DNA from 2 places in the Gordonia sp. G4 genome. Region 2 is predicted to be linked to the other one. Evidence: predicted binding sites of a transcription regulator. Region 2 holds the regulator's gene; the other holds the start of a gene.
The links. The regulator LexA, encoded in region 2, represses DNA repair genes until DNA is damaged. The targets are predictions, from matches to a motif close to CGAACANNTGTTCG.

Region 1 (15,240 bases), 1.6 Mb from region 2:
AGCCCGACCGCTCCCTCGACTGCCGCGATGGTGAGGTTGGCCAGCGAGTCGGCGCGGTCGCTGTCGACGCCGTCGACCACCAGCCGGGCGGTGACCAGGTCGGCCCACCGCCGCAAGATCTCGGCGGATGCGTCCGCCACCGCGGGCTCGCTGCGTCGGGCGAGTCCGCCGGCGAGCACCGGACAACCGAACTGGAAATCGGTGTTGACCAGTAGACGCCGCCACACCCCGCCGATCTCGCGCATGGTGTCGGCCGGGGTCATCGCGGTCGGGCGCCCGATTCGCTCGGCGATGAACTCACCGGCGTAGCGGACCGCCTCGGTCATCAGTTGGGTCTTGCCGCCGGGAAAATGGTGGTAGATGGACCCGCGAGGGGCGGAACTCGCGGAGATGACATCGCCGATCGAGGTGGCGGCGACGCCGTCGCGGCCGATCAGATCGGCCGCATGCACGACCATACGTTCACGCGGGCCACGGTCGTCCGCGCCGGTGATCACGGACTCGGCGGGATGTGACGTCATGCGGCAACTCCTATGCAGACCTTCATACAACCGATGTCCTGGGCAAGCATACATAGCATCGGCCGAGGTCATTCCGCCTGAGAGGAACCGGGCTGCATATGCACACCTTCATAATTTCGCTCGAGTATGCAACCATGCATAGTCATGACGACGACCGACGCACCGACCGACCCCTCCGCCATGTCCGGACTCGAACTACTGCGTGCCTGGCAGGCCGGCGGCGCGGGTTCGGATCGCCCGAGTATCGGCAGACTGCTGGGCATGGTGCCCAAGCAGATCGATGAAGGCGAGGTCACCTTCGCCGTGACCCCGCAGCCCGATTTCGCCAACCCCCTCGGCACCGTTCACGGCGGCATCTGCGCCACCCTGCTGGACTCGGTGATGGGGTGCGCCGTGCACACCACCCTGCCCGCCGGTGTCGGGTACACGACGCTGGAGCTCAAGGTGAACTACATCCGCTCGGTCGCCGTCGACGCCGGGGAACTCACCGGCGTGGGCACCGTCATCCACGCCGGGCGCACCACCGCGACAGCCGAGGGCAAGGTGTTCTCCCACGACGGCAAGCTCGTCGCCCACGGAACCACCACGTGCATCGTGTTCCGCTGACCCGGCCCGGACCACGGGTCAGTCCGCGCGCGCGGCCGTGATGATGCGGGCGATGTCCTCGCCCCTCATCCCGAAACCGGCGAGGCGTCCGAGGGGGATCGACGCGAGCATCCGCATCATGTCGATCCCCAGCGCGTCGTCGCCCGCACCCATCAGGGGGTTGTTCTCCGCCAGGGAGGCGAGCGCTTGCGCCGCAGCCGGATTCGCCAGGACCTCGCCCAGGGTCGAGTTCTCGTCGATGGGCAGGTCGACCTCGTCCCCCGCGAGTTCGACCGTCGCGCTCAGCCGGACGTCGCGGCTCGACGCCCCGGCATGGATCGCGTATTCACCCGGTTCGACGATCCAGCGGTCGACCCGTGTGTCCCAGTACGCGAGGTCGTCCCGGTCGATCGTCACCGAGACGCTCTCGTTCTCACCCGGTTCGAGGTCGCGGGTGACCGCGAAACCCTTCAGCTCACGCGGCGGTCGCCCGACGCGCGAGTCCGGCTTCGACGTGTAGATCTGGACCACGTCGCGCCCGGCGCGGGTTCCGGTGTTCGTGACCGTCACCTCGACGTCCACGCCCTCACCCGGTCCGTTCGACGCGACCGAGAGATCCGAGTACTCGAACGTCGTGTAGGACAACCCGTGCCCGAACGGATACGAGACCTCCATGTCCCGCGCGTCGTACCAGCGGTAACCCACGTAGATGCCCTCGCCGTACCGGATGTGCGAGTTCTCGTTCGGGAAGTTGAGGTACGCCGGGGTGTCCTGCAACCTGACCGGCACGGTCTCGGTGAGCCGCCCCGACGGGTTCACCACGCCGACGAGCACGTCGGCGATCGCTCCGCCCCCGGCCTGCCCGAGAAGCGCGCCGTCGAGGACTGCGGGAGCCGCTGCGATCGGTCCGAGGCGGAGGACTCCGCCGTGGGCGAGCACCACCACCGTGCGGGGTTGCACCGCCAGGATCTCGGTCAGCAGCTCGATCTGCTCCGCGGGCAGTTCGATGTCGTCACGGTCGAAGCCCTCCGACTCCTGCGACGCCGCCAATCCCAGGAACACGACTGCGACGTCGGCCTCGGTCGCGGCGGTGATCGCGTCGGCCGAATCCACCGGGGAACCGTCGGTGGAGAATCCCTGGGCGTAGGTCACCGTGTGGCCGGCCGCCCGGATCTCGTCCACCGGTACATCGAGGCGTGTCGGATTCACGTGCGAACTGCCGCCGCCCTGATACCGGGGTTCGCTCGCGAACGCTCCGATGACCGCGACGGATTGCTCGGCGGCCAGTGGGAGAACGCCGCCGTCGTTCTTCAGGAGGACGATGGACCGGCCGGCCGCCTCCCGCGCGAGACGGTGGTGCAGATCGAGATCGGCGACGGCCCGGTCCGCGCGGCCGGCGACGGCCCGCTCGGCGAGTTTCCGCACCGCTCGGGCCGAGCGGTCCACGGCCGCCTCGTCGAGGTTCCCGTTCTCGACGGCATCGACGACCTGCGCGTCGGTCCTGCCCCCGGAACCGGGCATCTCGAGATCCAGTCCGGCCGCGACCGCGCGAACGCGATCGGCGACGGCACCCCAGTCGGAGACCACCACACCGTCGTAACCCCACTCGCCGCGCAACAGGTCGGTGAGGAGCCAGCGGTTCTCCGCGGCGGAGGTGCCGTTGATGCGGTTGTAGGAGCACATCACCGTCCACGGAGCGGCCGAGCGGATGATGTGCGCGAAGGCGCGGAGGTAGATCTCCCGCATCGGCCGGGGATCGACGTCGGAGCTCGACCGCATCCGGTCGTCCTCGGCGTTGTTCAGCGCGAAGTGTTTGAGCGATGCCCCGACCCCCATGCTCTGGACGCCGTCGACCCAGGCCGCGCCGAGCCGGCCGGTGACGAACGGGTCCTCGGCGAAGTACTCGAAGTTCCGCCCGCTCCGGGGATCTCGTTTGATGTTCACACCGGGACCGAGGAGAACGTCGACGTCGAGGCCGCGGGCCTCTCGTCCCAGCGCTTCGCCGACACGACGGATCAGTCCGACGTCCCAACTCTGGCCGAGACCCACCGCTGGCGGAAAACAGGTGGCGGGTTCGCTGTCGGCGAGACCGAGATGATCGGTCGCGCCGGTCTGCTTGCGGACTCCGTGCGGGCCGTCGGTCAACGTCAGCGCGGGAACCGGGCCGACCGCCTTCGTGGTCCAGAAATCGGCGCCGCTGCCCAGCGCGGCCTTCTCGGACAAGCTGAGTTCACTCATCCCACGACACTACCGACCAGAGTCGACTCTCAGCTCGGTCGCGGGCAGTACGTCCTGGTGGCCACCGGACCGGATCTCCTGGTCCCACTGCGCAATTCACGGCGAACTCACCCCTCGAGGTAGCGGTCCCGGAGGGCTCGCCGGTCTTCGGCATCCAGGCCCAGCGCCTCGCTGAAGTAGCCCTCGATCCCGCCGAAACGAGTGCGCACCTCGTCGAAGGCCGCGTCGAGGTAACCGGCGTCGACCCCCAGTACGCCGACGAGCAGTTCGGGATCACCCCCGGCCGCGGCGAACCCGTCGAAGATGTGCCCGAGCGACGGGATGAGACGTTCGTTGGTGAGGAGGTAGTCGCGGTACACGTCGTCCGCGGGCACTCCGAGCAAGGTCAGGAACGCCGCGGCTGCCCACCCGGTTCGGTCCTTGCCGGTGGTGCAGTGCACCAGGGCCGGCGTCGTCCCATCGTCGAGCAGCCCTCGAAAGAACCGAGTGTAGGCGGCGGTCGCACTGGGCAACGTGATCATCTCGCGATAGGTCCCGGAGATCATCGCGCGCGCCTTGCCGCCCGACAACATCTCGCCTGCCTCCGCGACGACGGCGGGATCGGCGAGAACCGCACCGATGTTGGCCGGAATCGACATCTGCGCATCGGCGAGGACGTCGAGAGCGATGTTCGACGCACCGGGCAGGACGGGATCCGGGATGGCTTCGCTCTCGTGCTCCGACCTGAGGTCGTACACGGCCGTCAGCCCCAGCGCCTCCAGCGCGGGTACGTCGGAGACGTCGAGGGCGGAGAAGTCCGTCGAGCGGAACAGGAGCCCGGATCGGACGGTGCGGCCGTCGACGGTGCGCCAGCCGCCGAGGTCGCGCAGGTTCGGCAGGCTCGGGATGGGGCTCGGCGCACCGGGGGTCGCAGTCACGGTCACATCGTGACAGATCTCCGGCGGTCAGTCGGTGAGCGCGCGTTCGAGCATCGGCCACGACTTCACGAGCTGGTCCTGCCAGTACGGCCAGGCGTGCGTACCGGGTGTGTAGTCGACGGTCGCGGGGATGGCGAGTTGCTTGAGCCGGCGGTCGAGATTCAAGGTGCATTGGTGCGTCGCGGCCTCGATCGCGCCACCCACCGCGATCTGGTCGATGTAGATCGTCGTCTTCCCGTCGATTCCCTGGCTCTGCAACTGGTCATGCGGCCCGGGAACCCCCGTGCCGGTGCTGATGTAGATCGCCTTGCCGCGCAACTTGTAGGCGTTGACGACCGGATCGTGGGCACGCCACCCCGGGGACCCGACCGGACCCCAGATGTTGGCGATGTCACCCCCTCCGCGGCCCTCGACCACCGCCCGGATCGCCAGCCGGCCCAGATTCGTACTCGTCTCCGCACATCCGCTGTAGGACGCGACGGCCCGGTAGAGCTCGGGCGCGGACTCGGCGAGGCTCAGCGACGACGTCCCCGCCATCGAGATCCCCGCGATCGCATTCACCCCGGTCGTATTCAATTTCTGGTCGATGAGCGGCGGCAATTCGCTGGTCAGAAAGGTCGTCCATTTATTGCGCCCGAGAACCGGGTCGACTTTCACCCAGTCGGTGTAATAGCTGTATGCGCCCCGCATCGGCACGACCACGTTCACATTCTTGTCGGAGACGAAATCGACGATGTCGGTCTGCTCGAACCAGTGCCCGGTCCCCTCTCCGCCACCGGCGCCGTTCAGCAGGTAGAGCGTCGGCCGGGGCACCGATCGGTCCGCCGGCATGAGCACCCGCACCGGCACACTGCGTTTCATCGACGGCGAGTAGACCGACAGGTCGAGGACCCGGCCGTCGGCGACCGCGCGGGCCAACGCCTCGGCCCGGGTCGATCCGTTTCCCGGTTCCGCGCCGGTAATCGACGGAATGGCCAGCGTGACAACGAGTGCCGCGATCGAGATCATGGTGGCGACCAGGCGTCGGCAGAGAGCACCATCCGCTGCGGACATCACAGTCCCTTCACATCCCTACCGCTCACATCACAGCAACCGCGCCGTCGTCTCGACAACGGAATTCACACGTGGAGATTTCGATCCGAATACGTTTCACCATACGCACCGGGGCGAATCCCGTCCGCATTACTCCGCCGGCGACGATTTCCGTTCATGTCGCGGGTCAGCGCGATAAAACCAAGATTCGAAGCGTTTTCACGATGACAAATATCGCGTACCGCGAGCACAGCGCGCCTGAGCAGCAATTCTGGCCTCCCGGTACGCCGAATCGACTGGTGAGCTCTGGCCGGAAACGGTGCCTGTACATCGCTCGGCACGGGGGGCTTCGCTGCGACCGGCCGACGAAGATTCGGCCGATCGGACGACAACGCAGACCGGAGGACGACGATCGGGCGAAACCAGAGCGGACGACAACACTGCCCTGGATCGCTCAGGGTGTCACGGACGCGGGGAACAGTGTGCGCGGGTTCTGCAGCAACGCCGGCGGGGTGACGGCCGTCCGCTCGAGCGTGCCGGTCCACCGGACGCGGCGGCGATGCGGCGTGAGCGTCTTCCCGCGAGTCGAGAACTCGTAGTCGCCGTCCACCACGCCGAGCACGAGCGTGTCGACGTCCGCCGCACCGGTGTTCTGCGGTGGAAGGATGGCGACCTCGTCCCCGGCCGCCAGGTCGGAGACGAACGACGCCAGCACGCGGAGGTCCTTTCCCGGCCGACGCCCCGGACTGCGCTCCTTCAGCAGCGTCCGGAGCGACGCGTCGGCGCCCGCCGTCGCGTCGACGTCGACGCCGGACTCGGTGCCGAACCCGACGATCCGCCGACGTCGGAATTCGGCGTACTGCTCGTCCGAGGTCGCCCGCACAATCCACACGGTGCGGGTCGGCGCATCCAGGTCACGGACCTCGGCGACGGGCGGATCGGGCCAGAAGTACGGTTGCTCGTCATCGACGTCGTCGAACACGGCGCCGTAGAAGTCCGGCGCCTTGCGGAGCAGCGCGGCACGATGACTGCGATGCAGCCTGTCATCGCCCAGCCACTCGGGCATCCGACCCTGCGCGGCCAACTCGGACTGGGGTCGCCCCACCACATCGGGCGCGAACTCGGCGATCATCGCCGCGGTGCTGTCCGCACGCCCTTCGCGGGTCCACACATCGACGACGGCGAGCCCGTAGGCGACCAGTGCCGGGGTGTGCCCGCGCCACATCATCACCGCGGGATGATTGGTCCAGCCGTAGTCGAAGAGTTCGAGCGCCCGCAGGATCTGCAACGTCTCGACCCGCTGTTTGCCGAGCCTGGCGGGGTCGAGGACCTCGGCGGAGCGCCGGAAATCCGGGTAGGGCAGGAACGTCTGCATCGTCCTCGCATACCCACTACGACCGTGCACTCACACGTCGGCCGCGACGCGCAGCCGACAAACCGTTCAGAACGGTGGTGGGTTGGCGGCGTTCCACGCGTCGATCTCGCGACGGTGGGCGGTGGTGCGGGTGGCTCGCTGCTCGGCGAGCTTGCTGCGTGCCGGATGATCGGGCGGGCGTCCGGGAACGAGGTAGCCGAACAGGTCGCGGCCGTTGAACGCGTTGCCGACGAAGGTGTGTCCGGTCGGGGACTGGAACCAGGCGGTCAGGTACTCGTCCTGGTAGTCGCGCCACATGCCGAAGGTCTTGATCCGGTGGTGAAAACGGCACAGCGGCTTGAGGTTGCGCTGCGACGTCGGACCACCGGCCCGTGGTGATTCGTGGTCGAACGGGATGGTGTGGTCGAGATCAGCCGTCCACACCGGTGAGTTGCAGCCGGGGAAGGTGCAGCACAGCTCACCGCAGCGCACCAGGGTCTGCAGCTTGCGGCTCGGGGCGTATCGGGAGCCGGCTGCGGCATCGGCGCCGGCGTCGGCGTTGACGAAAGAGCGTTGCGCGTCGGCGAGCAGTGATCGCATGGTGTCGGCGTCGATCAGTCCGTGTCCGTCGAGGAACCCGGGGTCGTCGTCGCGGCCGAGCAGCGTAGACAAGTTCACCACGATGTGGAACATCGGCACCGGAACAGGCACAGGCGCATAGCCGGCGTCGGATGTCGGGCCTGCATCGAGACCGTCTGTCTCCAGGCCTGTTTCGGCTTGCGGGTCGTCGAGGTCGACCGGTGCGGGCGCACAGTGTGGGCAGCGGCACGGAAGCACATCGAGGTGGGCGGCGAGCGCGATCAGGGCATCGACGCGTCGTTGCTGTGTGGTGCGAGGGTCGTCGTGATGCACTGCGGCGGCCATCGCGTCGAGCTGGGTGTTGAGTTCGGCGGCGTCGGTGACGGGCAGGGTGCCGGTGATACGAGACTGGCCGGGTGTGAATCGGTCGGGTGCGATGATGATCTTGCGGTCGTCGCCGGCGCGTTCGCGGCGGCGACGAACCGCATCGGGGGCATGCTTGGCGACGATCGAGTCGACCAGGATGGTGAACTGGGTGGTCGACATCGGTGGGCGGGCCAGGATCGCCTCGGCCAGATGAGCATCGACGGTCGGCACGTCGGCGTCGGGCACGAAGTCGGTACGTTTCATGGCGATGGTGAAGCGTCGCTGGTCGATCCGCCCGTAGGCCAGGGTGTTGCCGGTCAGCATGAGCCGGTAACGCAGGACATCACCTGTGCGGATGAGATCGCGGGCCTCGGCGGCGGGGATCATCAGCGCGGCGCCGAGTTCGGCGGTGGCCTGGTCGAATCCATCGGGCCCGTACTCGGCGTACGGATCGATCCCGGCGGCTGCGTCGGCCGCGCGCCGGTGCAGTTCGTCTTCGGACGAGGCCTGGCCGTCGTGGTGTTCGGTGCGGCGCAGCTGGTAGTCGAGTTCGCGTTCCTCGTGCAGCAGACTCGCCGCAGTCAGGAGTCGGTAGGAAGCGGCGGAGGTGATCGACGCGCAGTGGGTGATGACATCCACCAGCTCGGTGGCCGACAGTTCGACATCGGAAAGCACTGCAGGCAAGGACAACTCGGACTCGGACTCATCGCCCGAGATTCCTGCGCCCTCGCCCCCGAATTGCATGAAACCAATATATGACCGACCACCGACAAGAATCGCCGACCGCGTCAGACGGTTCCGAAACTCACTCCAGCACAGGCTCCGACGTGTCGGTCCCCGCCTCCGGCAGTACACACACGCCGTCGACGCAGACTGCCGCGTCGTCGTCGCCGATCATCTCGAAGCGCACCGGCGGTTCAGACACGATCGACCGCCTCGGCGCGGACCTTGTCGAGGGCCTGGGTGAACGTCTCCGGCGCCTGTGCACCAGAGACGCCGTATTTGCCGTTGATGACGAAGAACGGCACACCGCTGATCCCGTACGCCCGCGCCTGATCGATGTCGGCGGCGACGGCAGCGGAGTACTCCCCCGACTCCAGCGCGGCGAGGACGGCGTCGCGCTCGAGGCCGACATCAGCCGCCAGATCGGCCAGTTCCTCGGCGCGGCCGACGTGCCGCCCCTGCTCGAAGTACGCTTTGAACAGGCGCTCGGCCAGATCCGTCTGTCGGCCATGCGCTTTCGCGAAATGCAGGGTTTCGTGCGCCTTCAGTGTCTTGGTGTGCTGCAACCGGTCGAAGTCGTAGTCGAGACCGACGCCGGCGGCGATCTCACGGACCTGGTCGAGCATCCCCCGGACCTGCTCGGCGGGCATGCCCTTGTGCCGGACGAGGAAGTCGATCTCCGAGCCGTCGAAGTCGACCGGTGTGTCGGGGGCGAGCTCGAAGCTGTGGTAGGTCACCTCGACGTCGTCACGCCCGGCGAACTCCGCCAGTCCGGCCTCGAACTTGCGTTTGCCGATGTAGCACCAGGGGCAGGCGATGTCGGACCAGATGTCGACGGTGATGGGAGCACTCATGGCCGTCTCAACACCTCCCGGATCGAGAACGTTCCCGGGAGTGCACTCACGCTCGGTCGAGCGATCCGGGCACCCCGAGCAGGTCGTCGAGATGCGCTCGCGACCAGTCGCAGAGACCGTGGACCGTCGTGACCAGGTCTCGACCGGCGTCCGTCACCGTGTAGTCCACCCGCGGGTTCGCGCTGCGATGGTCGTGACGATGGATCAGTCCGTGCGCTTCGAGGTCGCGCAGCGTCTGGGTGAGCACCTTGTCGCTGATCGTCCCGATCGACCGTTTCAGCTCGCGGAATCGGCGGGGTCGCTGCCGAATCTCCTCGAGGACGGTCAGACCCCACTTCGTCGACACCACGGCGAAGACCGACCGCGCGAGTCCCCGGGCCCGCTCCTCGGCCTCGGACGACGGCCCGGCGGACCCACTCACCTCGAAGTTCGTACTGCCGCTCATCCGCCTGCGCTCCTAGCGTGGGGTCGATGCGAGTGCTGAAGACCTACGCCAGAGTATTCGTCGCCGACCTCGACGAGTCGCTACCGCTGTACGAGACCCTCGTCGGTGCATCCGCCGATCTCCGTTTCGCCTTCGAGAGGGCCGAACTCGCCGCCGTCGGCGACTTCCTCCTCATCGCGGGGGCCGACGACGATGTCGAAACCTACCGGTCCACCGTCGGACCCGTCATAGTCGATGATCTCGACGCACTCATCGCGCTGATCACCGGCACGTCCGCAGCCGTCGTCATCGGAGAATCACACAGTGCGACAGGACGATTCGCCTACCTTCGCCACCCCGACGGCGCGGTCCTCGAATACGTCGAGTGGTCGCCGGAGATCGTCGCGACCGTGTTCGCAACGCCGAAGGCCGGCCACCCTCTCGGGTGACCGGCCTTCGGTTGGAGCTGCGTTGAGTGAACGCAGGGATCTGATCAGGAGATCAGAAGCCCATTCCGCCCATCTCGTCGCCACCCGGCATGGCCGGTGCGGCGTTCTTCTCGGGCTTGTCGGCGACGACGGCCTCGGTGGTGAGGAACAGAGCCGCGATCGAGGCTGCGTTCTGCAGCGCCGAGCGGGTGACCTTCACCGGGTCGTTGATGCCGGCCTTGAGCAGGTCCTCGTACACACCGGTGGCGGCGTTGAGGCCGGTGCCGGTGGGCGAGTTGAGGACCTTGTCGGCGACGACGCCCGGCTCGAGCCCGGCGTTGATCGCGATCTGCTTGGCCGGAGCCGAGAGCGCGACCTTGACGATGTTGGCGCCGGTGGCCTCGTCACCCTCGAGCGAGAGTGCGTCGATGGCCGGCTCCGACTGCAGCAGGGCCACGCCACCGCCGGCGACGATGCCCTCTTCGACGGCAGCCTTCGCGTTGCGGACGGCGTCCTCGATGCGGTGCTTGCGCTCCTTGAGCTCGACCTCGGTGGCCGCGCCCGCCTTGATGACCGCAACACCGCCGGCCAGCTTGGCCAGACGCTCCTGCAGCTTCTCACGGTCGTAGTCGGAGTCGCTGTTCTCGATCTCGCCGCGGATCTGGGCCACCCGGCCGGCGATGGCGTCGGGATCGCCCGAGCCCTCGACGATGGTGGTCTCGTCCTTGGTCACGACGACCTTGCGTGCGGTACCGAGCAGCTCGACGCCTGCACCCTCGAGCGAGAGGCCGACCTCTTCGCTGATGACCTCGCCGCCGGTGAGGATGGCGATGTCGGCCAGCATGGCCTTGCGGCGGTCACCGAAGCCCGGAGCCTTGACGGCGACGGACTTGAAGGTGCCCTTGAGCTTGTTGACGACGAGGGTGGAGAGAGCTTCGCCCTCGACGTCCTCGGCGATGATCAGCAGCGGCTTACCGGCCTGGATGACCTTCTCCAGCAGCGGCAGCAGGTCCTTGATGGTCGAGACCTTGCCCGAGACCAGCAGGATGTACGGGTCGTCGAGGACGGCTTCCTGGCGGTCGGCGTCGGTGACGAAGTAGCCCGAGATGTAGCCCTTGTCGAAGCGCATGCCCTCGGTGAGCTCGAGCTGCAGGCCGAAGGTGTTGGACTCCTCGACCGTGATGACGCCTTCCTTGCCGACCTTGTCCATCGCCTCGGCGATGAGCTCGCCGATCGAGGGGTCGCCGGCCGAGATGCCTGCGGTCTGAGCGATCTGCTCCTTGGTCTCGACCTCCTTGGCGCTCTTCAGCAGCGACTCGGTGACGGCCTCGACGGCCTTCTCGATGCCGCGCTTCAGACCCAGCGGGTTGGCGCCGGCAGCGACGTTGCGCAGACCCTCACGGACGAGAGCCTGGGCCAGAACGGTGGCGGTGGTGGTGCCGTCGCCCGCGACGTCGTCGGTCTTCTTGGCGACTTCCTTGACCAGCTCGGCGCCGATCTTCTCGTACGGGTCCTCCAGCTCGATCTCCTTGGCGATGGACACACCATCGTTGGTGATCGTGGGGGCGCCCCACTTCTTTTCCAGCACGACGTTGCGACCCTTGGGTCCCAACGTCACCTTGACGGCGTCGGCGAGGCTGTTGAGGCCCCGCTCGAGGCCGCGACGGGCCTCTTCGTCGAACGCGATTTGCTTGGCCATGGGTAAGTGATCCTCCGAAGGGGGTGACACTAGGTTCGTATGGCCGGAACTCGGTGCCCGCGACGGACGACCGGTGTGTCATTCGGTACCGGCCTCACCGTCCCGACCTGGCACTCACAGCTCGCGAGTGCCAACCTCGTTTTTAGCACTCGCCCACCGCGAGTGCAAGGTCGGATCGGCGGCAGACCGACGGGATCGCCACACCCGGGGGCACGGCCTTGATTAGCGTGATCCGTATGTCCGGCGCGCCCAGACCTTTCCGCTTCGGGGTCAACATGTTCACCGTCGACGACGCGGCCTCCTGGACGAGTCGCGCCCGCCACGTCGAAGACCTCGGCTACGACGTGCTGCTCTTCCCCGACCACCTCGGTGCGCCGAGCCCGTGGCCCGCGCTGTCCGTGGCGGCGACGGCGACGCAACGCCTCCGGCTCGGCACTTTCGTCCTCAACGCGGCATTCACGAACCCCGCGCTCCTCGCGCGCGACGTCGCCACCGTCGACCGGCTGTCCGGCGGACGGGTCGAACTCGGACTCGGCACCGGATATGCGAAGAACGAGTTCGAGGCGGCCGGCATCGACTTCGGGACCCCGGGCCGTCGTGTCGATCACCTGTCGTCCACGGTCAGGAAGGTGGCGTCCGCGCTCGACGACCCCGGCGTCGAGCCGCGGCCGGTGCAGGCGCGGGTACCGCTGATGGTCGCCGGGAACGGCGACCGCGTTCTCCGGGTCGCCGCCGACCACGCCGACATCGTCGCGTTCACGGCGGCCCGGACGAGTCGTGACGGCGAACTCCGGCTGCTCACCGCCGACGACTTCGAATCCCGCGTCGCCTTCGCCCGCCGGGCCGCGGGCGAACGCGTTCCCGACATCGAATGGAACCTGCTGGTACAGGTCGTCGCCGTCACCGACGACCCCGAGTCCGTGTTCGAGCGGACTCCCGGGGCCACCGAGGCCGCAGGCTCCGCCGAGGCGTTCGCGGAGCTGCCGACGGTCCTGGTCGGCTCCACGGCAGAGATCGCCGAGCGGCTCGTGGGGTTGCGCGCGCGGACCGGCATCTCCTACATCTCCGTCCACGAGCCGGCCCTGGAGGAATTCGCACCGATCATCCCGCTGCTGCGCGCCGCCGACGCCTGAGCGTCAGGAGCGATCGCGGTCATTCGCACCTTCGACGACTGCCATCCCGGGCGGCCAGGTCGGCTAGGGTCTGAACCGTGGAATTCCTGTTGATCATCATCGTGGCGCTGCTTGCGATCATCGCGGTGGTCGTCATCTTCAATTTCCTCGGCAACCGCAGGGCCCGGCAGGCCGAACAGGACGCCCTGCGCGAGCGGACCTACCGGCCCGGCGATCCCTTCTCCTCGGCCGACGACGATTCCGTCTACGGCGATCCCCGCGATCTCAAGCCGGGCGATCTCGTCGAACTGCGCGGTCAGACCTATGCAGTCCGCGGCACGCTGCGCCTGACCCAGGACGGCTACACCTGGACCGAGAACTTCCTGGACACCGGTGTCGGGTCCAAGGCCTGGATCTCGGTCGAGGACGATCCCGACCTCGAGGTCGTGCTGTGGCACGAGTTGCCCGGTGCAGCCGTCAGTCCCGGCCCCGACACCGTGGAGCTCGAAGGTCGTCGCTACCAGTCGGAGGAGGCGGGTTCGGCGCGCTTCACCTCCGCGGGCACGACCGGGCTCGCGACCTCCGGCCGGATGGCCTACCACGACTACCAGGCCGGCGACGACCGCCTCTCGTTCGAGGACTACGGCAGCGGCTGGGAGTGCGCCCGCGGTGAACTGCTGTCCCGGGCGGACTATCGAATCTATCCCAGCAACCCGGCTCCGGAGACGCCCTGACGGCCCGACCGCCGTCCACCCGACCGAGACGCCCTGAGCAGGGAGATCGCACCCGCATGACAGAGAACCCCGGACATCCCGGCGACCCCGCAGCACAACTGGCGGTCGCCTTCGCCGACACCAGCGCGGCACAGCTCGGCTTCTCACTGAGCGCACCGTTGCAGGAGCCCCTGGCACAGGAGGACCGCGACATCGACGGCATCACCGTGTCGGTGCGATTGCTCGGCGCGAGCCATCAGGTGCTCGTCGAGGACGGGGTGCAACGAATCTGTGAGACCGTCGCCTGCCTGCCTGATGTGACCTCGGCACTTCCGGAGAGTTTCCAGGAGAGCGGCTACTACTTCAGTTCCCGCGTCGAACAGGTGACCTCGGACCATCTCGCCGCACTCGTCGAACAACTGGCCGCGCGCGTCACCGAGCAGTTGGCGACCGGACATCCATGCGTGATGGGCCGCTTCCCCGGCGACCCGTATGCCGTCACCGCGATCGTCTCCGAGTCCACCGACGACGACATCAGCTGGCACACCTGGCACACCTACCCGAAAGCCGGCGAGGTCGTGATCACCTCCAGCAGAATCGACCGCGGACCGGTGGCCCGCCGATGACCGAGCAGTTCCCGCCCGACCGGCAGCCGGACCCGCGCCGCCGCCTCAACAAGATCCGCAACATCATCATCGGTGTGATCGTCGTGCTCACCGTTTTCGCGCTGATCGGCGCGTGCACCGCGCGAGTGGCCCGCGGGGGCGGAATCGGGGGGTCGGCGCGCGACTACATCTCCCAGAACTACGAGCGAGACACCTCGCTCGACGAGGGCGACGTCGACGCCTACGTCGCCGACGGGACCCCGGCGGAGGTCGCCGCCGACATCCGCGACGCCGAACGTCCCAGCGACCAGCGGACCGGCGCCACAGACGCGGGCAACATCTCCGGCACGCAGTTCCTGCAGTATCCCGACTACCTCGTCGGTCTGTTCCCGCTGGCCGCCGGGACCACCCGGGTGATGCTCAGCCGCGACTACCGGTCCGGCTACAACCACTACCACCCCTACGTCGGCGCGTTCTGGGTACCGACCCCCCGCTATGCGGGTAGCGGCAGCGGAAACCGCGGCGGCGGGAGCGGCGGTGGCGGCAAATGATCGTTGTCCGACCGGCCCGTCCCATCGAACTCGTCCGATCAACCAACGGAGAAGACCATGCTCGCTGATATCGCTGAGAATGCCTACGCGGCAGGCGCTTACGCCGGCGTCGGCGTGATCCTGATGATCGTGTCGTTCGGCATCCTCGACCTGCTCACGCCCGGGAAGCTCCGTTCGCAGCTGTGGACCGAGCGCAACCGCAACGCAGGCATCCTGGTGGGCTCCAACATGCTCGCCGTCGCCGTGATCGTCACCGCGGCCATCGTCGCGAGCGAAGGCCGGCTCCTCGAGGGACTCACCTACACCGCGGTGTACTCGGCGATCGGCCTGATCGTGATGGCGGTGACCTTCCTCGTCATCGACCTGCTGACCCCCGGGAATCTGGGCGAACTCCTGGTCCACCCGGAGACCCACCCGGCGGTCTGGGTGCAGGGCGTCGCACACATCGGGGTGTCGATCATCGTCGCCGCCTCCATCCTGTGACCGGGTCACCACACTCCCCCGTCCGTTGGTGACCGTCGACGACCCCGGTCCGGCGA
Region 2 (15,240 bases):
CCATCGCGGTCGTCGGCCCCACGGCCGGTGGCAAGTCCGACCTGGCCCTCGACCTGGCCGAACGGCTCGGCGGGGAGATCGTCAACATCGACGCCATGCAGCAGTACCGCGGTATGGACGTCGGGACCGCCAAGCTCCCGCCCGGTGAGCGCCGCGGCATCCCGCACCATCAGCTCGATGTGCTCGACGTGACCGAGGTGGCGACCGTCGCGCGCTATCAGGAGGCCGCACGCGCCGACGTCGACCGGTTGCGCGCCGCGGGGCGGGTTCCGGTGATCGTCGGCGGATCGATGATGTACGTCCAGGGACTCCTCGACGACTGGCAGTTCCCGGCGACCGACCCCGAGGTCCGCCGACGCTACGAGGACATGCTCGACGAGCGGGGAGTGGGCGCGATGCACCGGTTGCTCGCCTCGGTCGACCCGGCCGCTGCGGCGACCATCCTCGACACCGACGCTCGCCGTATCGTGCGGGCGCTCGAGGTGGTCGAGTTGACCGGTGCGCCCTTCTCCGCGTCACAGCCCGTGATCGGCGAGCCGCGCTGGGGCACGATCATCCTCGCCCTCGACCGGGACACCGAGGAACTCGACGACCGGATCCGGCGGCGCACTCGGGCGATGTTCGAGCAGGGCCTCGTCGACGAGGTGGAGGATCTCTGTTCCCGCGGTCTGCGGGAGGGACGCACCGCGTCCCAGGCCATCGGCTACAAGCAGGTGCTCGCGGCCCTCGACGGCGAGTACGACCTCGCGCAGGCCGAGGAACTGACGTTCATCGGCACCCGGCGGTATGTCCGTCGGCAGCGGTCGTGGTTCCGGCGCGATCATCGGGCCGTGTGGCTCGACGCCGCCGCACCCGACCTCCTCGACCGAGCGCTGCGTGTCGTCGACCCCGACGCCCCGTAGGCTGTTCAGCGTGACTTCCGCCCCGCAGAGCAGTGCGCGCGACGGCCTGCCTTTCGTCAAGGGCCATGGCACCCAGAACGATTTCGTGATCCTCGCCGACCCGGACGCCGCTCTCGCGCTCGACGCCGAGATGGTGGCCGCGCTGTGTGACCGGCAACGAGGGATCGGGGCCGACGGATTGCTGCGCGTCGCACGCTCGGATGCCCTGCTCGCCGCCGGCGTCCTCGACGCCCTGCCCGACGGGGTGTCGGCCGACGACTGGTTCATGGACTACCGCAACGGCGACGGCTCGGTGGCCGAGATGTGCGGCAACGGGGTACGCGTGTTCGCGCACTTCCTGCGAGCATCGGGACTCGTCGACACCGACACGTTCCCCGTCGGTTCCCGCGCGGGCGCCCGGGGAGTCACCATCCATTCGTTCGACGCGGTGCACGCCGAGGTCACGGTCGAGATGGGCGTGGCACGCCTGGACGGATCGTCGGTGGTCCGCATCGGCGACGACATCTATCCCGGCGCGATGGTCGACGTGGGCAACCCCCACCTGGCATGTGTCGTCGCGGACATGACCCCGGCCGACCTCGAGGCGGTCGACTTCGGCGCCGGCGTCACCATCGAGGCCGACGACTTCCCCCACGGCGCGAACGTCGAATTGCTGACCCCGCCCGTCGAGGGCCCCGATGGGGGTCTGAGCGCGCGGATGCGGGTCTTCGAGCGGGGCGTCGGCGAGACGCGCAGCTGTGGGACCGGGCTGGTCGCGGCGGCGCGGGCGGCGCTCGACGCCCGTGGCGCCGATGCGGGGGAACTGCGCATCGGCATCCCCGGCGGTGAGGTCACCGTGACGATCCGTCCCGACGGATCGACCCTGCGCGGACCGTCGATGCTCGTCGCCGACGGGGTGCTGCGGCCCGGCTGGGCGCGCTGAGCACGATATTCGCGTGCTCGTATCCGGGCGGACATGAGACCATGGACCGCGTATGACCGAATCACGAGAAGACATCATGACCGCAGCCGATCTCGGTGTCCGGGACACCGCGGATCCGACCGGTGCGGGTCCGACCGGTGCGGACCCGACCACCGGTGAACTCCAACTGTCCGAGCGTGCGTCTCTGCAACGCGTCGCGGGACTCTCCACCGAACTGACCGACGTCACCGAGGTCGAGTACCGGCAGCTCCGGCTGGAGCGGGTGGTCCTGGTCGGCGTGTGGACCGAGGGCAGCGCGGCTGCGGCGAAGGCCAACATGGCCGAGCTGGCCGCGCTCGCCGAAACAGCCGGCTCGCAGATCCTCGACGCGGTGATCCAGCGTCGGTCCAAACCCGATCCCGCCACCTACATCGGCAGTGGCAAGGCCGAGGAACTCCGCGAGATCGTCCTCGCGACCGGCGCCGACACCGTCGTCTGCGACGGTGAACTCACCCCCGCCCAGCTGAACGCGCTGGAGAAGGTGGTGAAGGTGAAGGTCATCGACCGCACCGCACTGATCCTCGACATCTTCGCCCAGCACGCGACGTCGCGGGAGGGCAAGGCGCAGGTCTCCCTCGCCCAGATGGAGTACATGCTCCCGCGGCTGCGCGGCTGGGGTGAATCGATGTCCCGGCAGGCCGGTGGCCGAGCGGGAAGCAACGGCGGTGTGGGCCTTCGCGGTCCCGGTGAGACCAAGATCGAGACCGATCGTCGCCGGATCCGGGAGCGGATGGCCAAACTGCGCCGCGAGATCCGCGGCATGAAGAAGGCCCGGACGACGAAACGTGCTGCGCGCAAGAGTGGTTCGATCCCGACGATCACCGTCGCCGGGTACACCAACGCCGGTAAGTCCAGTTTGGTCAACGCGATGACCGGTGCCGGGGTCCTCGTGCAGGACGCGTTGTTCGCGACCCTGGATCCCACCACGAGGCGCGCCACCCTCGACGACGGCCGCGCCGTCGTCTTCACCGACACCGTCGGGTTCGTCCGACATCTGCCCACGCAGCTCGTCGAGGCCTTCCGTTCGACCCTCGAGGAGGTCGTCGACGCGGACCTGCTGCTCCACGTGGTCGACGGCGCAGATGCCTTCCCGATGGCACAGATCTCGGCCGTCCGTCAGGTCATCAACGACATCGTCGCCGAGGAGGGCGTCACCGCGCCGCCGGAGTTGCTCGTCATCAACAAGATCGACGCCATCGACGGCAACCGCCTCACCGAGTTGCGCGGGGCGCTCGGCTCGGATGCGGTGTTCATCTCGGCCCGCACCGGTGAGGGACTGCCCGAACTCTTCGGGCGGGTACGCGAATTCGTCGGGCGCGAGGACGTGGAGATGACCATCGAGGTGCCGTTCGATCGCGGCGACGTCGTCTCTCGCGTCCACAGCGAGGGCGAGGTCATCTCCTCCGAGCACACCGAGGCCGGCACGACGATGAAGGTCCGCGTCCCGGCCGCATTCGCGGGCGAGATCGCGGACCTCCGGGTCTGAGGGCCCCGCCGTCCGGGTCTAGTCCGCGTCGAGGTCCTTCTCGACGAGGGTGACGATGGCGTCGAGCGTGGCCTGATCGTCGGCCGTCACGACGACCCGGGTGCCCTTCTCGGCTCCCAGCGTCATGATCATCAGCGCCGACCCCGCGTCGACCGGGTCGCCGCCCTCGAGGCCCAGCGTCACCGGGTTCCCGGCTTCGGCGACCGCCTCGGCGATGATCGTGGCGGGGCGGGCGTGGAGGCCGACGGCGGAGCCGACGGTGGCGGTGGTGCTGGGCATGGGAACTCCTTCGGGTGGGTTGGGGTGTCGCGTGCGGTGGGTTGTGGTGCGATCCGGTGCCGGGGTCCGACCCGGATGTCGCGGGGTCGTGTGAACGTGTCGTCGTGGCGTCAGGCGGCGACCGCCTCGAGTTCGTCGAAGGCGACGGCGTCGCGACTGCGGTGGACCTGCTTGGCCGCGATCACCAGGACGGCGGACAGGACGGTACCGGCGACGAGCGCGACGAGGAACAACACCCAGTTGTTCATCGCGAAGAAGACGAAGATGCCGCCGTGCGGGGCGCGGAGTTCGACGCCGAACGCCATGATCAGTGCGCCGCTGAGTGCGCCGCCGGCCATCATCGACGGGATGACGCGGAAGGGATCGACCGCCGCGAACGGGATGGCGCCCTCGGAGATGAAGGACGCGCCGAGAAGCCATGCGGCCTTGCCGTTCTCGCGCTCCGGTTCGGTGAACAGGCCGGGACGCAACACCGTGGCGAGGGCGAGCGCCAACGGGGGGACCATGCCGGCGCACATGACGGCGGCCATGATCTGGTACTGCGCGGTGCCTGCGGTCGCCGCGTCGGCGATGCCCGCGGTGGCGAACAGATAGGCGGTCTTGTTGACCGGTCCGCCGAGGTCGAAGCACATCATCAGGCCGAGCACGACGCCGAGGGCGATGGCTGATCCGCCGGACATGCTCTCGAGACCGCTGTTCATCTGCTCGGTCAGCCACGCGAGAGGTTTGCCCAAGACCATGTAGAGCAGTCCGCCGACGATCATGCTGCCGAACAGCGGGATGACCACGACCGGCATCAGGCCACGCGCCCACTGGGGCACCGGGGTTCGAGCGATCCACAAGCACACCACGCCGGCGATGAGACCGCCGATCAGTGCGCCGATGAAGCTGGCGCCGACCGCGAGCGAGACGATGCCGGCCACGAAACCGGGTGCGATGCCCGGGCGGTCGGCGATCGCGAAGGAGATGTAGCCCGCGAGCACCGGGACCGCCAGCCCCATGATCCCCGAGCCGATCGCGAAGCTCACCGCGCCCAGATACTGCAGGAGTCCGCCCGACGGCAGGTCCCAGAGGCTGTTGTTCAGCGCGATGAAGGCACCGTCGCTGAGGGTGCCGCCGTCGTCGAGGGTCGTGTTGGCGACCTCGTAACCGGCGAGGAGGAATCCGAGTGCGATGAGCAGGCCGCCGGCGGCGACGAACGGGATCATGTAGCTCACACCGGTCATCAGCGCTTGGCGCGTGCGGCCGGCGAGGCCGACACCTGATCCCGACGACTCGTCCCCGCCGGCGTCCGCGCCGTCGGCGGTGACCCGTGTCGCATTCGGGTTGCGTCCCGCCGCGACCGCCTCGGCGATCATCGCGTCGGGCTCGTTGATCGCGCGTTTCACCCCGGACGCGATGACGGGTTTGCCGCTGAACCGGTTGCGGCCCTTGACCCCGACGTCGGTGGCGAAGATGACCGCGTCGGCCGAGGCGATCACGTCCGGATCGAAAGCGGTCGTGGCCGAGGACCCCTGGGTCTCCACCGCGAACTCGACACCGGCCCGTTCGGCGGCGTACTTCAGTGCATCGGCGGCCATGTAGGTGTGGGCGATCCCGGTCGGACACGCGGTGATCGCGACGATCCGCGGCTTCGACGGTGACTGGTCCGGGGTCTGGTCCGAATCGCTACGTACCGGCGAGCTCTCGGCCTTCGCGGTCGACACCGCCGTGTCCGCGGTCGCCGGGGAAGCGGTTGCCGGGGCAGCCGGAGCCGGCGGCGCGGGATCGACGGCCTCGTTGACCAGCTCGATCACGCGCTCCTCGTTCTCCGCCGCGCGCAGCGAGGCCACGAAGTCGGGCCGGACGAGCGAGCGGGCCAGCGAGCTGAGGAGTTTCATGTGCGCGCTGGCACCACCTTCGGGGGCGGCGATGAGGAAGACCAGGTCGGCCGGCCCGTCCGGTGCGCCGAAGTCGACCTTGCGGGACAGTCGCGCCATGGCGAGACTGGCCGCGGTCACCGACGCGGTGCGGGCGTGCGGGATGGCGATGCCGCCGGGAAGTCCGGTCGCGGACTTGGCCTCCCGGTCGAGAGCGGCCCGCGCGAGATCGGCGGGATCGGTGGTCCGGCCGGCCGCGGCGAGCGCATCGGCCAGGGTCGTGATGACGGCGGCGGGATCGCCGCCGGCGTCGACGTCGAGACTCACCGTCTGTGCGGTGATGATCTGCTCGGTCATGGGATGTCCTTCGGTGAACGGGGTGGAACAGGGCGGGGGTATCGGGCGGGCGGTCCGGGTTACGGGATGTGGCGTCAGGTCATGCGGGCGGCTCCCGACAGTTCGGTCACCCGGACGCCGGGGAGGTCGAGGTGGTCGGGAGTCGGAGCCTGTGTTCCCGCCAGTGAGGCAGCCGCGGCGCCATACGCCACCGCAGACCGGAGGCACTCGGCGGGCGAGGCCCCGGTGCTCTGTGCGATGAGGAAACCGGCGAGCGAGGAGTCGCCCGCGCCGACGGTGCTGCGCGGGACGATCGGCGGAGGCGTCGCCGACCAGGCGCCCGACGCGGTGACCAGGACGGCGCCGGCGGACCCGAGCGTTGCCAGGACGTTGCCGCCGATCTCCTCCGCGATCGTGGTCGCGGCCTCCACCACGGGTCCGAGATCGTTGCGGGAGAGAGCGTCTCGGAGTATGGCCGGGTCGGCGCCGGTCAGCTCGGCGAGCTCGTCCTCGTTGGGTTTGATCAGGTCGACGCGACCGGCGACGACGGCACGGAGCGGAGCGCCGGAGGTGTCCACCGCGACCCGGCATCCGGCGAGGACGAGGTCGTCGGCGATCGAGCGGTACCAGTCATCGGGAACGCCGGGCGGCAGCGAGCCGCAGAGGGTGACCCAGTGCGCGGAGTCGGCGTGAGCGCGGACGAGTCCGACGAGTGCTTCGCGATCCTGCGTCGTCAGGGCGACGCCCGGCGCGTTGATCTTGGTGGTCGTCCCGTCCGACTCGGCGATGGTGATGTTGGAGCGGACCTCGCCGTCGACGGGCACCGCGTCGTAGGGGAGTCCGAGGTCGTCGAGTGCGGTGCGCAGCGGATCGCCCGACCGGGCGGGGAGCAGGGCACGGGTGGACAGACCGGCGGCCGCGACGACGCGGGACACGTTGACACCTTTGCCGCCGGGTTCGGTACGGACCACGCCGGCACGCTGCACCTCGCCGCGGGCGAGCGGTGCGCCGAGTTCGAGGGTGCGGTCGAGGCTCGGGTTCGCGGTGACCGTCACGATCATGCGATCACCACCTCGACGCCGCGCGCGGACAGGGCCGCCGAGAAGGCCGGGTCGATCCCGGAGTCGGTGATGAGGACGTCGACGTCGTCGAGCCCGGCGAACGAGGACAGATCTTCGCGGTCCATCTTCGAGCTGTCGGCGAGCACCACGACGCGTTGTGCGGCCGCCACCATCGCCGCCTTCACCGCCGCCTCGTCGGGGTCGGGGGTCGACAACCCGTGGGACTCGCTCAGACCGTTGGTGCCGAGGAACGCGGTGGTGACGCGCAACCGGCGGAGTGCGTCCACCGTCTCGACGCCCACGGTGGCCTGGGTGAGACCGCGGACGCGTCCGCCGAGAGCATGGAGGCCGTCGGGATGGGTGCCGGCCAGCAGACCGGCGATGGGCAGGCTGTTGGTGAACAGGGTGAGTCTCCGATCCGGCGCGGTGGCCTCGGCGGCGCGGTAGGTCGTGGTGCCGGCGTCGAAGAGCACGGAACCGCCGTCCGGCGGCAGGAAGCGGATCGCCGCGCGGCCGATCGCGGTCTTCTGTTCGATCTGGCTCGACTCGCGCTCGTCGATCCCGAGTTCGCCCAGAGCCCGCATGACCTCGGCGCGGACGGCACCTCCGTGGACACGCTGCAAATGCCCGGCACGCTCCAGAACGGCGAGGTCTCGACGGACGGTCTCGCTGGTGACGTCGAATTTCTCGGCGAGCGCGGCCACGGATGCCCGCCCCGCGACGCGCACCTCGTCGACGATCGCCTGTTGTCTCTCCTCGGCGTACACATCGCTCCGATCTGAAGGTTCCAGCCACCCCGCTTGTTGAGGCGTGTGGGATTGGATGTTGTAGTAATTGTGTTTACGCCTGTTTGTGTTGACAAGTCAAGCACTTTTTGTAACGGTGGTCACATCGATAGTCGAGTGAGAGGCAAGACGATGGCGCAGATCCTGACAGGGACCCCGGTGGTCGGCGGACTGGCGCACGGTCCGGCGCTGTGGCCGGGCGAGCGGCCCGATCACTCGCCGGAGACGCTCGGCGTCGGCGTGGAGATCCCCGAGGAGCGCCGCGCCGACGAGGTGACGCGCTTCGCCTCGGCTGCCGGGGCCGTCGCTGCGCGACTGCGCACGCGCGCCTCCCAGAACACCGGGGTGGCCGCGGAGGTGCTCGCGGCGACCGCGGGGCTGGCCGAGGACCGGGGATGGATCGGTTCCGCGACGGCGCTCATCACCAAGGGCGCCTCCGCCGAAGCCGCGGCCGTCGCGGCCACCGAGCAGTTCGCGGCGGTGTTCACCAAACTCGGCGGGCTGATGGCCGAGCGGGTCACCGATCTCAACGACGTCCGCGACCGCGTGCTCGCCGAACTGCTCGGCCTGCCCGAGCCGGGTGTGCCGACACCGCAGGTGCCGTCGGTGCTGCTCGCCGACGATCTTGCGCCCGCCGACACCGCCGGCCTCGACCCGGCGAGCACGATCGCGCTCGTCACCCGATTGGGCGGCCCCACCAGTCACACCGCGATCATCGCGCGGCAGCTGGGGATCCCATGCGTCGTCGCGGTCACTGATCTGGCCGAGATCGAGCCCGGCACAACCGTTCTCGTCGACGGAACAACCGGTCGCATCGAGGTCGAGCCCGATGCGGACACGGCCCGGGCACGCGTCGAGGAGGACCGGCGACGCGCCGAGGTCGTCGCCGGCTGGACGGGTCCGGGGCGCACCGCCGACGGCGTGGGTGTGTCAGTGCTCGCCAATGTCGCCGACGGATCGTCGGCACGGGCCGCGGCCGGACACCCCGTCGAGGGTGTCGGACTCTTCCGCACCGAACTCGCCTTCCTCGAACGCGCAGACGAACCGTCGGTGGACGAGCAGGCCGGGATCTACCGTGAGGTCCTCGGTGCTTTCGACGGGCGGAAGGTGGTGATACGCACCCTCGACGCCGGCTCGGACAAACCGCTCCGCTTCGTGACGCATCCCGACGAGTCCAATCCGGCGCTGGGGGTCCGTGGGGATCGAATCGCCCTGGCGCATCCCGAGATCCGCGCACATCAGCTCGACGCGATCGCGCTGGCCGCCGTCGGCTCGAAGGTCGCGCCGTGGGTCATGGCGCCGATGATCGCCTCGCCGGCGGAGGCGCGGGTGTTCGCCGCGGAGGTCCGGGGTCGGGGTCTGGTCGCGGGGGTCATGATCGAGGTGCCCGCGGCGGCGATCCTCGCCGAGGCCGTGCTCGCGGAGGTGGACTTCGTGTCCATCGGTACCAACGATCTGACGCAGTACACGATGGCGGCCGATCGGATGTCGGCCGATCTCGCCGGGCTGACCGACCCGTGGCAACCCGCCGTGCTCAGCCTGATCGCGGGTGTTGCCGCCGCGGGTGTCCGACAGGGAAAGCCGGTCGGGGTCTGCGGTGAGGCGGCCGCCGATCCGAATCTCGCCTGCGTCCTCGTGGGTCTCGGGGTGACCTCGCTGTCCAGTGCGCCCGCCGCGGCCGCCGCGGTGGGGGCCAGGCTCGGTGCGGTGACCACACAGGACTGCCGTGCTGCCGCCGACGCCGCGCTGGCCACGTCCGATCCTGCCGCGGCGCGCGAAGCGGCCGCGGCAGTGCTCGACCGTTCGGTCGGCGGAGAGGTCAGATTCGCCGCATCACGGTGACGACCTTGCCGAGGATCACGGCGTCGTTGCCCGGGATGGGATCGAACAGTTCGTTGTGCGGCATCAGCCACACGTTGGCGCCCTGACGCTTGAAGGTCTTCACCGTGGCCTCGCCGTCGATCATCGCCGCGACGATGTCGCCGTTGTCGGCGACGTTCTGCTGCCGGACCACCACCCAGTCGCCGTCACAGATGGCCGCGTCGATCATCGATTCGCCCACGACGCGCAGCAGGAACAGCGAGCCCTCGCCGACCAGCTCGCGAGGAAGCGGGAACACGTCCTCGACCGCCTCCTCGGCCAGGATCGGACCACCGGCCGCGATACGACCGAGGACCGGCACGAAGGTCGGCTCGGGTAGTTGACCGGCCGAGGGGGTCTCCGGCGACGGCGGCTCGCTCGGGGCGATGTTGACCGCGCGGGGCCGGTTCGCATCTCGCTTGAGCAGGCCCTTGCGTTCCAGCGTTCGCAGCTGGTGGGCGACCGACGATGTCGAGGCGAGCCCGACCTCGTCGCCGATCTCGCGGATGCTGGGCGGATAACCGCGCTCGCGAACCGAGCGGCGGATCACCTCCAGGACCCCGAGCTGTCGCGGGGTGAGTGAGGCCTCGGCGGCGGCGACGTCGATCGGGGCCTCGTCGTCGACTCCCCGCGCTCGGCCGCGCCTGTCGCCGGTGTCACTCATGTTCAGTTCCTCTCGTCTTCGGAACGTGCAGGTAGATGGCCCGTGGGATGTCCGGTGGGGATGTTCAGCCGGGTCCGAGCCTAGCGGAGTGCGACCCTCACCTCAAACATTTGTTCGATGTGTCGCGAGACTTTGTCGGTGCGCCGTGCTACAAATTCGAACATCAGTGCATCGAACACCTGATCGAAGTTCGAACACCGACAGCACCACACACCACACCAGAAGATCTCACCCAGAGGATCTCGCACCGAACACTCGGAGGGCACCATGCGCACCGACACTCTCGTCGCTCCCGTCCGTACCGACCGTCCCGACACCGTTCGGGCGCGTACCGATCGCGCCGATCGCGTCCGGACCCGTGCCCCGCTGTCCGACGGTCGCCGCCCGGTCGACAACCGGCCGGCAGGCAACCGTCCGGCGGGCGGGTCACCGCTGACCCCGCGTGTCGGCGCCACGAGCTGCGGCTCGGCGGTGGGGTCCAGGGGCCGGGGCCCTCTCGCGCCGGATGCCGCGGTGTTCCGTCGCCGTCGCCGCACCGCGGTGGCGGTCCTCGCCGGCGTCGGGCTGGCGTTCGTCGTGTGGGTGTTCGGCGTCGTCGGCCAGAACTACTCGGACTCGATGACCCCTGCCGCCGTGAGTGCGGAGGTCGTCCACGTGCGCGCGGGGGACTCCCTGAGCACGATCGCCGGCCGGGTGGCGCCGGAGATGCCGCGCGAGATCGTGATCGACGAGATCGTCGCGATGAACGATCTGCCCACGAGTGCGCTGCAGGTGGGCCAGCCCCTGCTCACCCCCCGGTACCGCTGAGGCCGGGCGGTATCCTCGATGTCACAGGGGCCGGCCGAGAAGCGGCGGGGCGCACGGATTCGGTGCGTTCCAGCGTCCCGCGACCTGCGTGAGGACACGATGCGCTGCCCCTTCTGCAAGAACGACGACACCAAGGTCATCGACTCGCGTGTCGCAGACGAAGGGCAGGCCATCCGACGCCGCCGCTCGTGCGTGGAGTGCGGCCGCCGTTTCTCGACCGTGGAGAGCGCCGTGCTCGCCGTGGTCAAACGCAACGGTGTGACCGAGCCGTTCAGTCGCGAGAAGGTGATGCGCGGTGTCCGACGCGCCTGTCAGGGCCGACACGTCGCCGAGGACGCACTCGCCCAGCTCGCCCAGCAGGTGGAGGACACCGTGCGCGCCAGCGGATCGGCCGAGATCCCCAGCAACGAGGTCGGTCTGGCGATCCTGGGTCCGCTCCGCGATCTCGACGAAGTGGCGTACCTGCGGTTCGCCTCGGTGTACCGGTCGTTCGACTCGGTGGAGGATTTCCAGCGCGAGATCGACGACCTGAAGTCGGCGTCCGGCGGGCGGGCCGACACCGTCTCAGCCGAGCCGGTCCAGAGCTCGTAGGACCCGTTTCTCCGAGACGGGAAACGCGGTACCGAGACGCTGGGCGAACAATCCCACGCGTAGTTCCTCGACAAGCCACTGCGCTTCGTCGTCGACGATCGCCCGTCGGTGTTCCGGCACCTGTTCGAGTCGTTGGGCCCACCGTTCGACTACTCGATCGATGACCGCCACACCGGCCTGGTCGCGCGATGCCGACCCGGGCAGCGCCTCCAGACGTGCCTGCGCACCTTCGAGGTAGCGCGGCAGGTTCTCCAGGTGCCGTCGGGCGGTGGCTGCGACGAATCCGTCGAACACGAGGTGGTCGATCTGCTCGGCGACGTCGTCGGCGGCCAGCGAACCGGCGTGCCGGTCGATCGCCGCCCGGACCGGCGCCATTCGTTCGAGCGCCGCGACGGCGAGCGAGAAGTAGTCCGGTGCGGCCTCGGTGATCCGTGGCCGGATACGCTCCAGGAAGCCCGAAAATGCCTGTGGTGAGCGAAGAGCCGTCAGCTCGGCGTCGTCGACGCCGGCGACGGTGTCCCGGATGGCCCGTCGTGTGCAGTCGGCGAGCAGCGCCTCGGTGTCCGCATACGGGCTCTGGCTCAGGGCGAGTCGGGCCGCCGGGCCCAGGGATCCCGCGATTCGCTTGTGCAGCGGTGGTATCGCCAGATCGAGGAGGGCGACGATGCCGCGACGCAGCAGCCGGTCGCGGGTCTCGGGAGTCGCAGCGTCGACGGCGAAGACGCCTCGCGTGCGTCCCTTCTCGTCGGACACCGCGTCGATCGTCGGGTACCTGGTCAGCCGTTGTCCGGCGACGTCGACCGTCTTCTGGTCGGCGAGCGTGCCGATCCCGTCGGCGGTCCAGTTCCGGTACAGCGTGCGTGACACCGTTCTCGGTGCCGCCGGCGTCCGGGTCTGCTGTAGCTCGGACAACGAGTCGGCCCGGGCGATGATCTGTCCGGATCCGTCGGCGACCGCGAAATGCATCCGAAGGTGTGCCGGTACCCGGTCGGTGTCGAAATCGGCTGCGGTGACCGTCATCCCGGTGATCGCGGAGAGTTCGCGAGCGAGCCCCGCGGTCAGCGGTTCCTTGCGCGGGGTGAGCCGGCCGAGGGCCGCCTCGGCGAACCGTTGGGCGGGGGACATGCTCTTGCGCAGCTGTTTCGGCAGGGTCTTGACCAGCGCGGTGGCCAGTTCGGTACGCATCCCGGGGACCGACCAGTCGAAGCCGACCGGGCGGATGTGGGGGAGCAGTGCCTGTGGGATGACGACCGTGACCCCGTCGTCGGGTGCGCCGGGCTCGAACCGGTACCGCAGTTCGAGTCGTGTGTCGCCCTGCTGCCATGCGCCGGGGTAGTCCGTCGGAGCCACCTCGGTGCCACCCGTGACGTCTTCGGGACGCAGGTCGAGCAGATCGGGCTCGGCGCGCCGGGCCTTCTTCCACCAGGTGTCGAAGTGACGTGCGGAGGTGATGTCGGGCGGTAGGCGCCGGTCGTAGAACTCGAAGAGCTGATCCTCGGTGATCACGAGACCGCGGGTGCGCGTGCGGTTCTCGACATCGGTGGCGGCGTCGAGGAGATTGCGGTTGCGCTCGAAGAACCCGTGTTGCGTCCGCCAGTCACCCTCGACCAGGGCGTGCCGGATGAACAACTCGCGCGAGACCTCCGGGTCGATGGGGCCGTAGTCGACGCGCCGACGGGCGACGAGGGGGACCCCGTAGAGGGTGACGCGCTCGTAGGCCATGGCCGCGCCGCGTCGGGCGGACCAGTGCGGCTCGCTGTGGGTGCGTTTGACCAGGTCGCCGGCGAGGCGCTCGGCCCACAGGGGATCGATACCGGCGACGGTGTGCGCGAAGAGCCGCGACGTCTCCAGGACCTCGGCGGCCATGATGAAGGCCGGCGGCTTCTTCGCGAGGGACGAGGCGGGGAAGATGAGCAGTGTCGTGTTGCGCGCGCCGGTGAACTCGCGGCCCTCGGTGTTGCGGGCGGCGATGTTGCTCAACAACCCGGACAGGATGGCCCGGTGGACGGCGTCGGCGTCGAGCTCGGTCGCCGCGACCGACCAGTCGAGGTCCTTGACGATCTCGGTCAGCTGTCGATGGAGGTCCTGCCATTCCCTGATGCGCAGGAAGTGCAGGTACTCACGCTCGCACATCCGACGGAAACCGCTGCTGGACATCGCTTTACGCTGTTCGCCGAGGTATCGCCACAGCTCCACGTACGACAGGAAGTCCGACTGGGGCACGACGAAGCGCCGGTGCTGGGCGTCGGCGGCCTCGCGGTGTTCGGCAGGCCGTTCCCGGGGGTCGGGGAGGGACATCGCGGCGGCGATGACGAGAAGGTGATCGAGGCAGCCGAGCTCGTGCCCGGCGATGAGCATCCGGGCGACCCGGGGATCGACCGGAATCCGCGACATCGACCGGCCGATCGGGGTCAGTCGCGGGGGGCCGCCCTCACTCGGGACGGTGATGGCGCCGAGTTCGGTGAGAACACCCATCCCGTCGCGGATCGCCCGGTCGTCGGGCGGTTGGACGAACGGGAACTCGGCGATCTCACCGAGCTTGAGGGAGGTCATCTGCAGGATGACGGCGGCGAGATTGGTGCGCAGGATCTCCGGGTCGGTGAACGCAGGCCGGGACTCGAAGTCGTTCTCGCTGTAGAGGCGGATACACACACCCGGCGCGACGCGACCGCAACGACCGGCGCGCTGCCGGGCGCTGGCCTGCGACACCGGTTCGATGGGAAGGCGATTGACCTTCGTCCGGGTCGAGTATCGACTGATCCGGGCGGTGCCGGTGTCGATGACATACCGGATGCCGGGCACGGTGACCGAGGTCTCGGCCACATTGGTCGCCAGCACGATCCGGCGCCCGTCGGAGGGGGCGAACACCTTCTGCTGCTCGGCGATCGACAACCGCGCGTACAGCGGCACGATCTCGGCAGCCGGCCCCTTGCCGCCGACGGTGCGGCGACGCAGCGCGTCCGCGGTCTCCCGGATGTCCCGTTCGGTGGGCAGGAACACGAGGATGTCGCCGCGGCCACCCGCCCACAGTTCGTCGACGGCGGCGTCGATGCCCTGGATCTGGTCGAGGTCGGCGTGTTCGCCACCGCCGGCGTCGTCACCGTCGTCGGGCCGCTCCTGCAGGCTCAGCGGACGGTAGCGGATCTCGACCGGATAGGTACGGCCCGACACCTCGATGACGGGGACCGACGCCGAGGGGGTGCTGAAATGCCGCGCGAACCGGGCCGGTTCGATCGTCGCCGAGGTGATGATCACCTTGAGATCCGGCCGCCGGGGCAGCAGCCGGCGCAGGTATCCGAGGATGAAGTCGATGTTGAGGCTGCGCTCGTGCGCCTCGTCGATGATGAGGGTGTCGTAGCGGCGCAGCATCGGGTCCGTGGCGATCTCGCGCAGCAGGATGCCGTCGGTCATGACCCGGACGAGGGTGTCGGCACCGGACCGGTCGGTGAACCGTACGGAGTAGCCGACCGCGTCGCCGAGTTCGGTCTCGGTCTCGTCGGCGATGCGTCTGGCGACCGAGCTCGCCGCGATCCGGCGGGGCTGGGTGTGGCCGATCGACCCACGGATGCCGCGGCCGAGTTCGAGGCAGATCTTCGGCAGCTGGGTGGTCTTTCCCGAGCCGGTCTCGCCCGCGATGACCACGACCTGG

Region 1: AC3B5T_RS10335 (HNH endonuclease signature motif containing protein) is a predicted target of LexA. The motif match lies at 8,341-8,354, and genes of this name have one in related genera.

Annotation. Positions count from the first base shown of each region.
Region 1 is NZ_CM173442.1:2,314,545-2,329,784, reverse strand. Features, by position in the region: gene AC3B5T_RS10365 (TetR/AcrR family transcriptional regulator) at 1-521, opposite strand, end outside; gene AC3B5T_RS10360 (PaaI family thioesterase) at 648-1,127, shown strand; gene AC3B5T_RS10355 (glycoside hydrolase family 3 C-terminal domain-containing protein) at 1,146-3,344, opposite strand; gene AC3B5T_RS10350 (tyrosine-protein phosphatase) at 3,452-4,261, opposite strand; gene AC3B5T_RS10345 (alpha/beta hydrolase) at 4,289-5,314, opposite strand; gene AC3B5T_RS10340 (MSMEG_6728 family protein) at 5,748-6,668, opposite strand; gene AC3B5T_RS10335 (HNH endonuclease signature motif containing protein) at 6,735-8,336, opposite strand; gene AC3B5T_RS10330 (DsbA family oxidoreductase) at 8,510-9,169, opposite strand; gene AC3B5T_RS10325 (winged helix-turn-helix transcriptional regulator) at 9,216-9,614, opposite strand; gene AC3B5T_RS10320 (VOC family protein) at 9,641-10,042, shown strand; gene groL (chaperonin GroEL) at 10,095-11,720, opposite strand; gene AC3B5T_RS10310 (TIGR03621 family F420-dependent LLM class oxidoreductase) at 11,957-12,853, shown strand; gene AC3B5T_RS10305 (DUF4178 domain-containing protein) at 12,931-13,566, shown strand; gene AC3B5T_RS10300 (DUF2617 family protein) at 13,623-14,171, shown strand; gene AC3B5T_RS10295 (DUF4247 domain-containing protein) at 14,168-14,701, shown strand; gene AC3B5T_RS10290 (DUF350 domain-containing protein) at 14,759-15,184, shown strand; gene AC3B5T_RS10285 (polyamine aminopropyltransferase) at 15,213-15,240, shown strand, end outside.
Region 2 is NZ_CM173442.1:3,924,186-3,939,425, forward strand. Features, by position in the region: gene miaA (tRNA (adenosine(37)-N6)-dimethylallyltransferase MiaA) at 1-902, shown strand, start outside; gene dapF (diaminopimelate epimerase) at 913-1,824, shown strand; gene hflX (GTPase HflX) at 1,877-3,349, shown strand; gene AC3B5T_RS17665 (HPr family phosphocarrier protein) at 3,368-3,628, opposite strand; gene AC3B5T_RS17670 (PTS fructose transporter subunit IIABC) at 3,739-5,844, opposite strand; gene pfkB (1-phosphofructokinase) at 5,919-6,884, opposite strand; gene AC3B5T_RS17680 (DeoR/GlpR family DNA-binding transcription regulator) at 6,881-7,651, opposite strand; gene AC3B5T_RS17685 (phosphoenolpyruvate--protein phosphotransferase) at 7,802-9,511, shown strand; gene lexA (transcriptional repressor LexA) at 9,489-10,193, opposite strand; gene AC3B5T_RS17695 (LysM peptidoglycan-binding domain-containing protein) at 10,461-11,000, shown strand; gene nrdR (transcriptional regulator NrdR) at 11,100-11,591, shown strand; gene hrpA (ATP-dependent RNA helicase HrpA) at 11,565-15,240, opposite strand, start outside.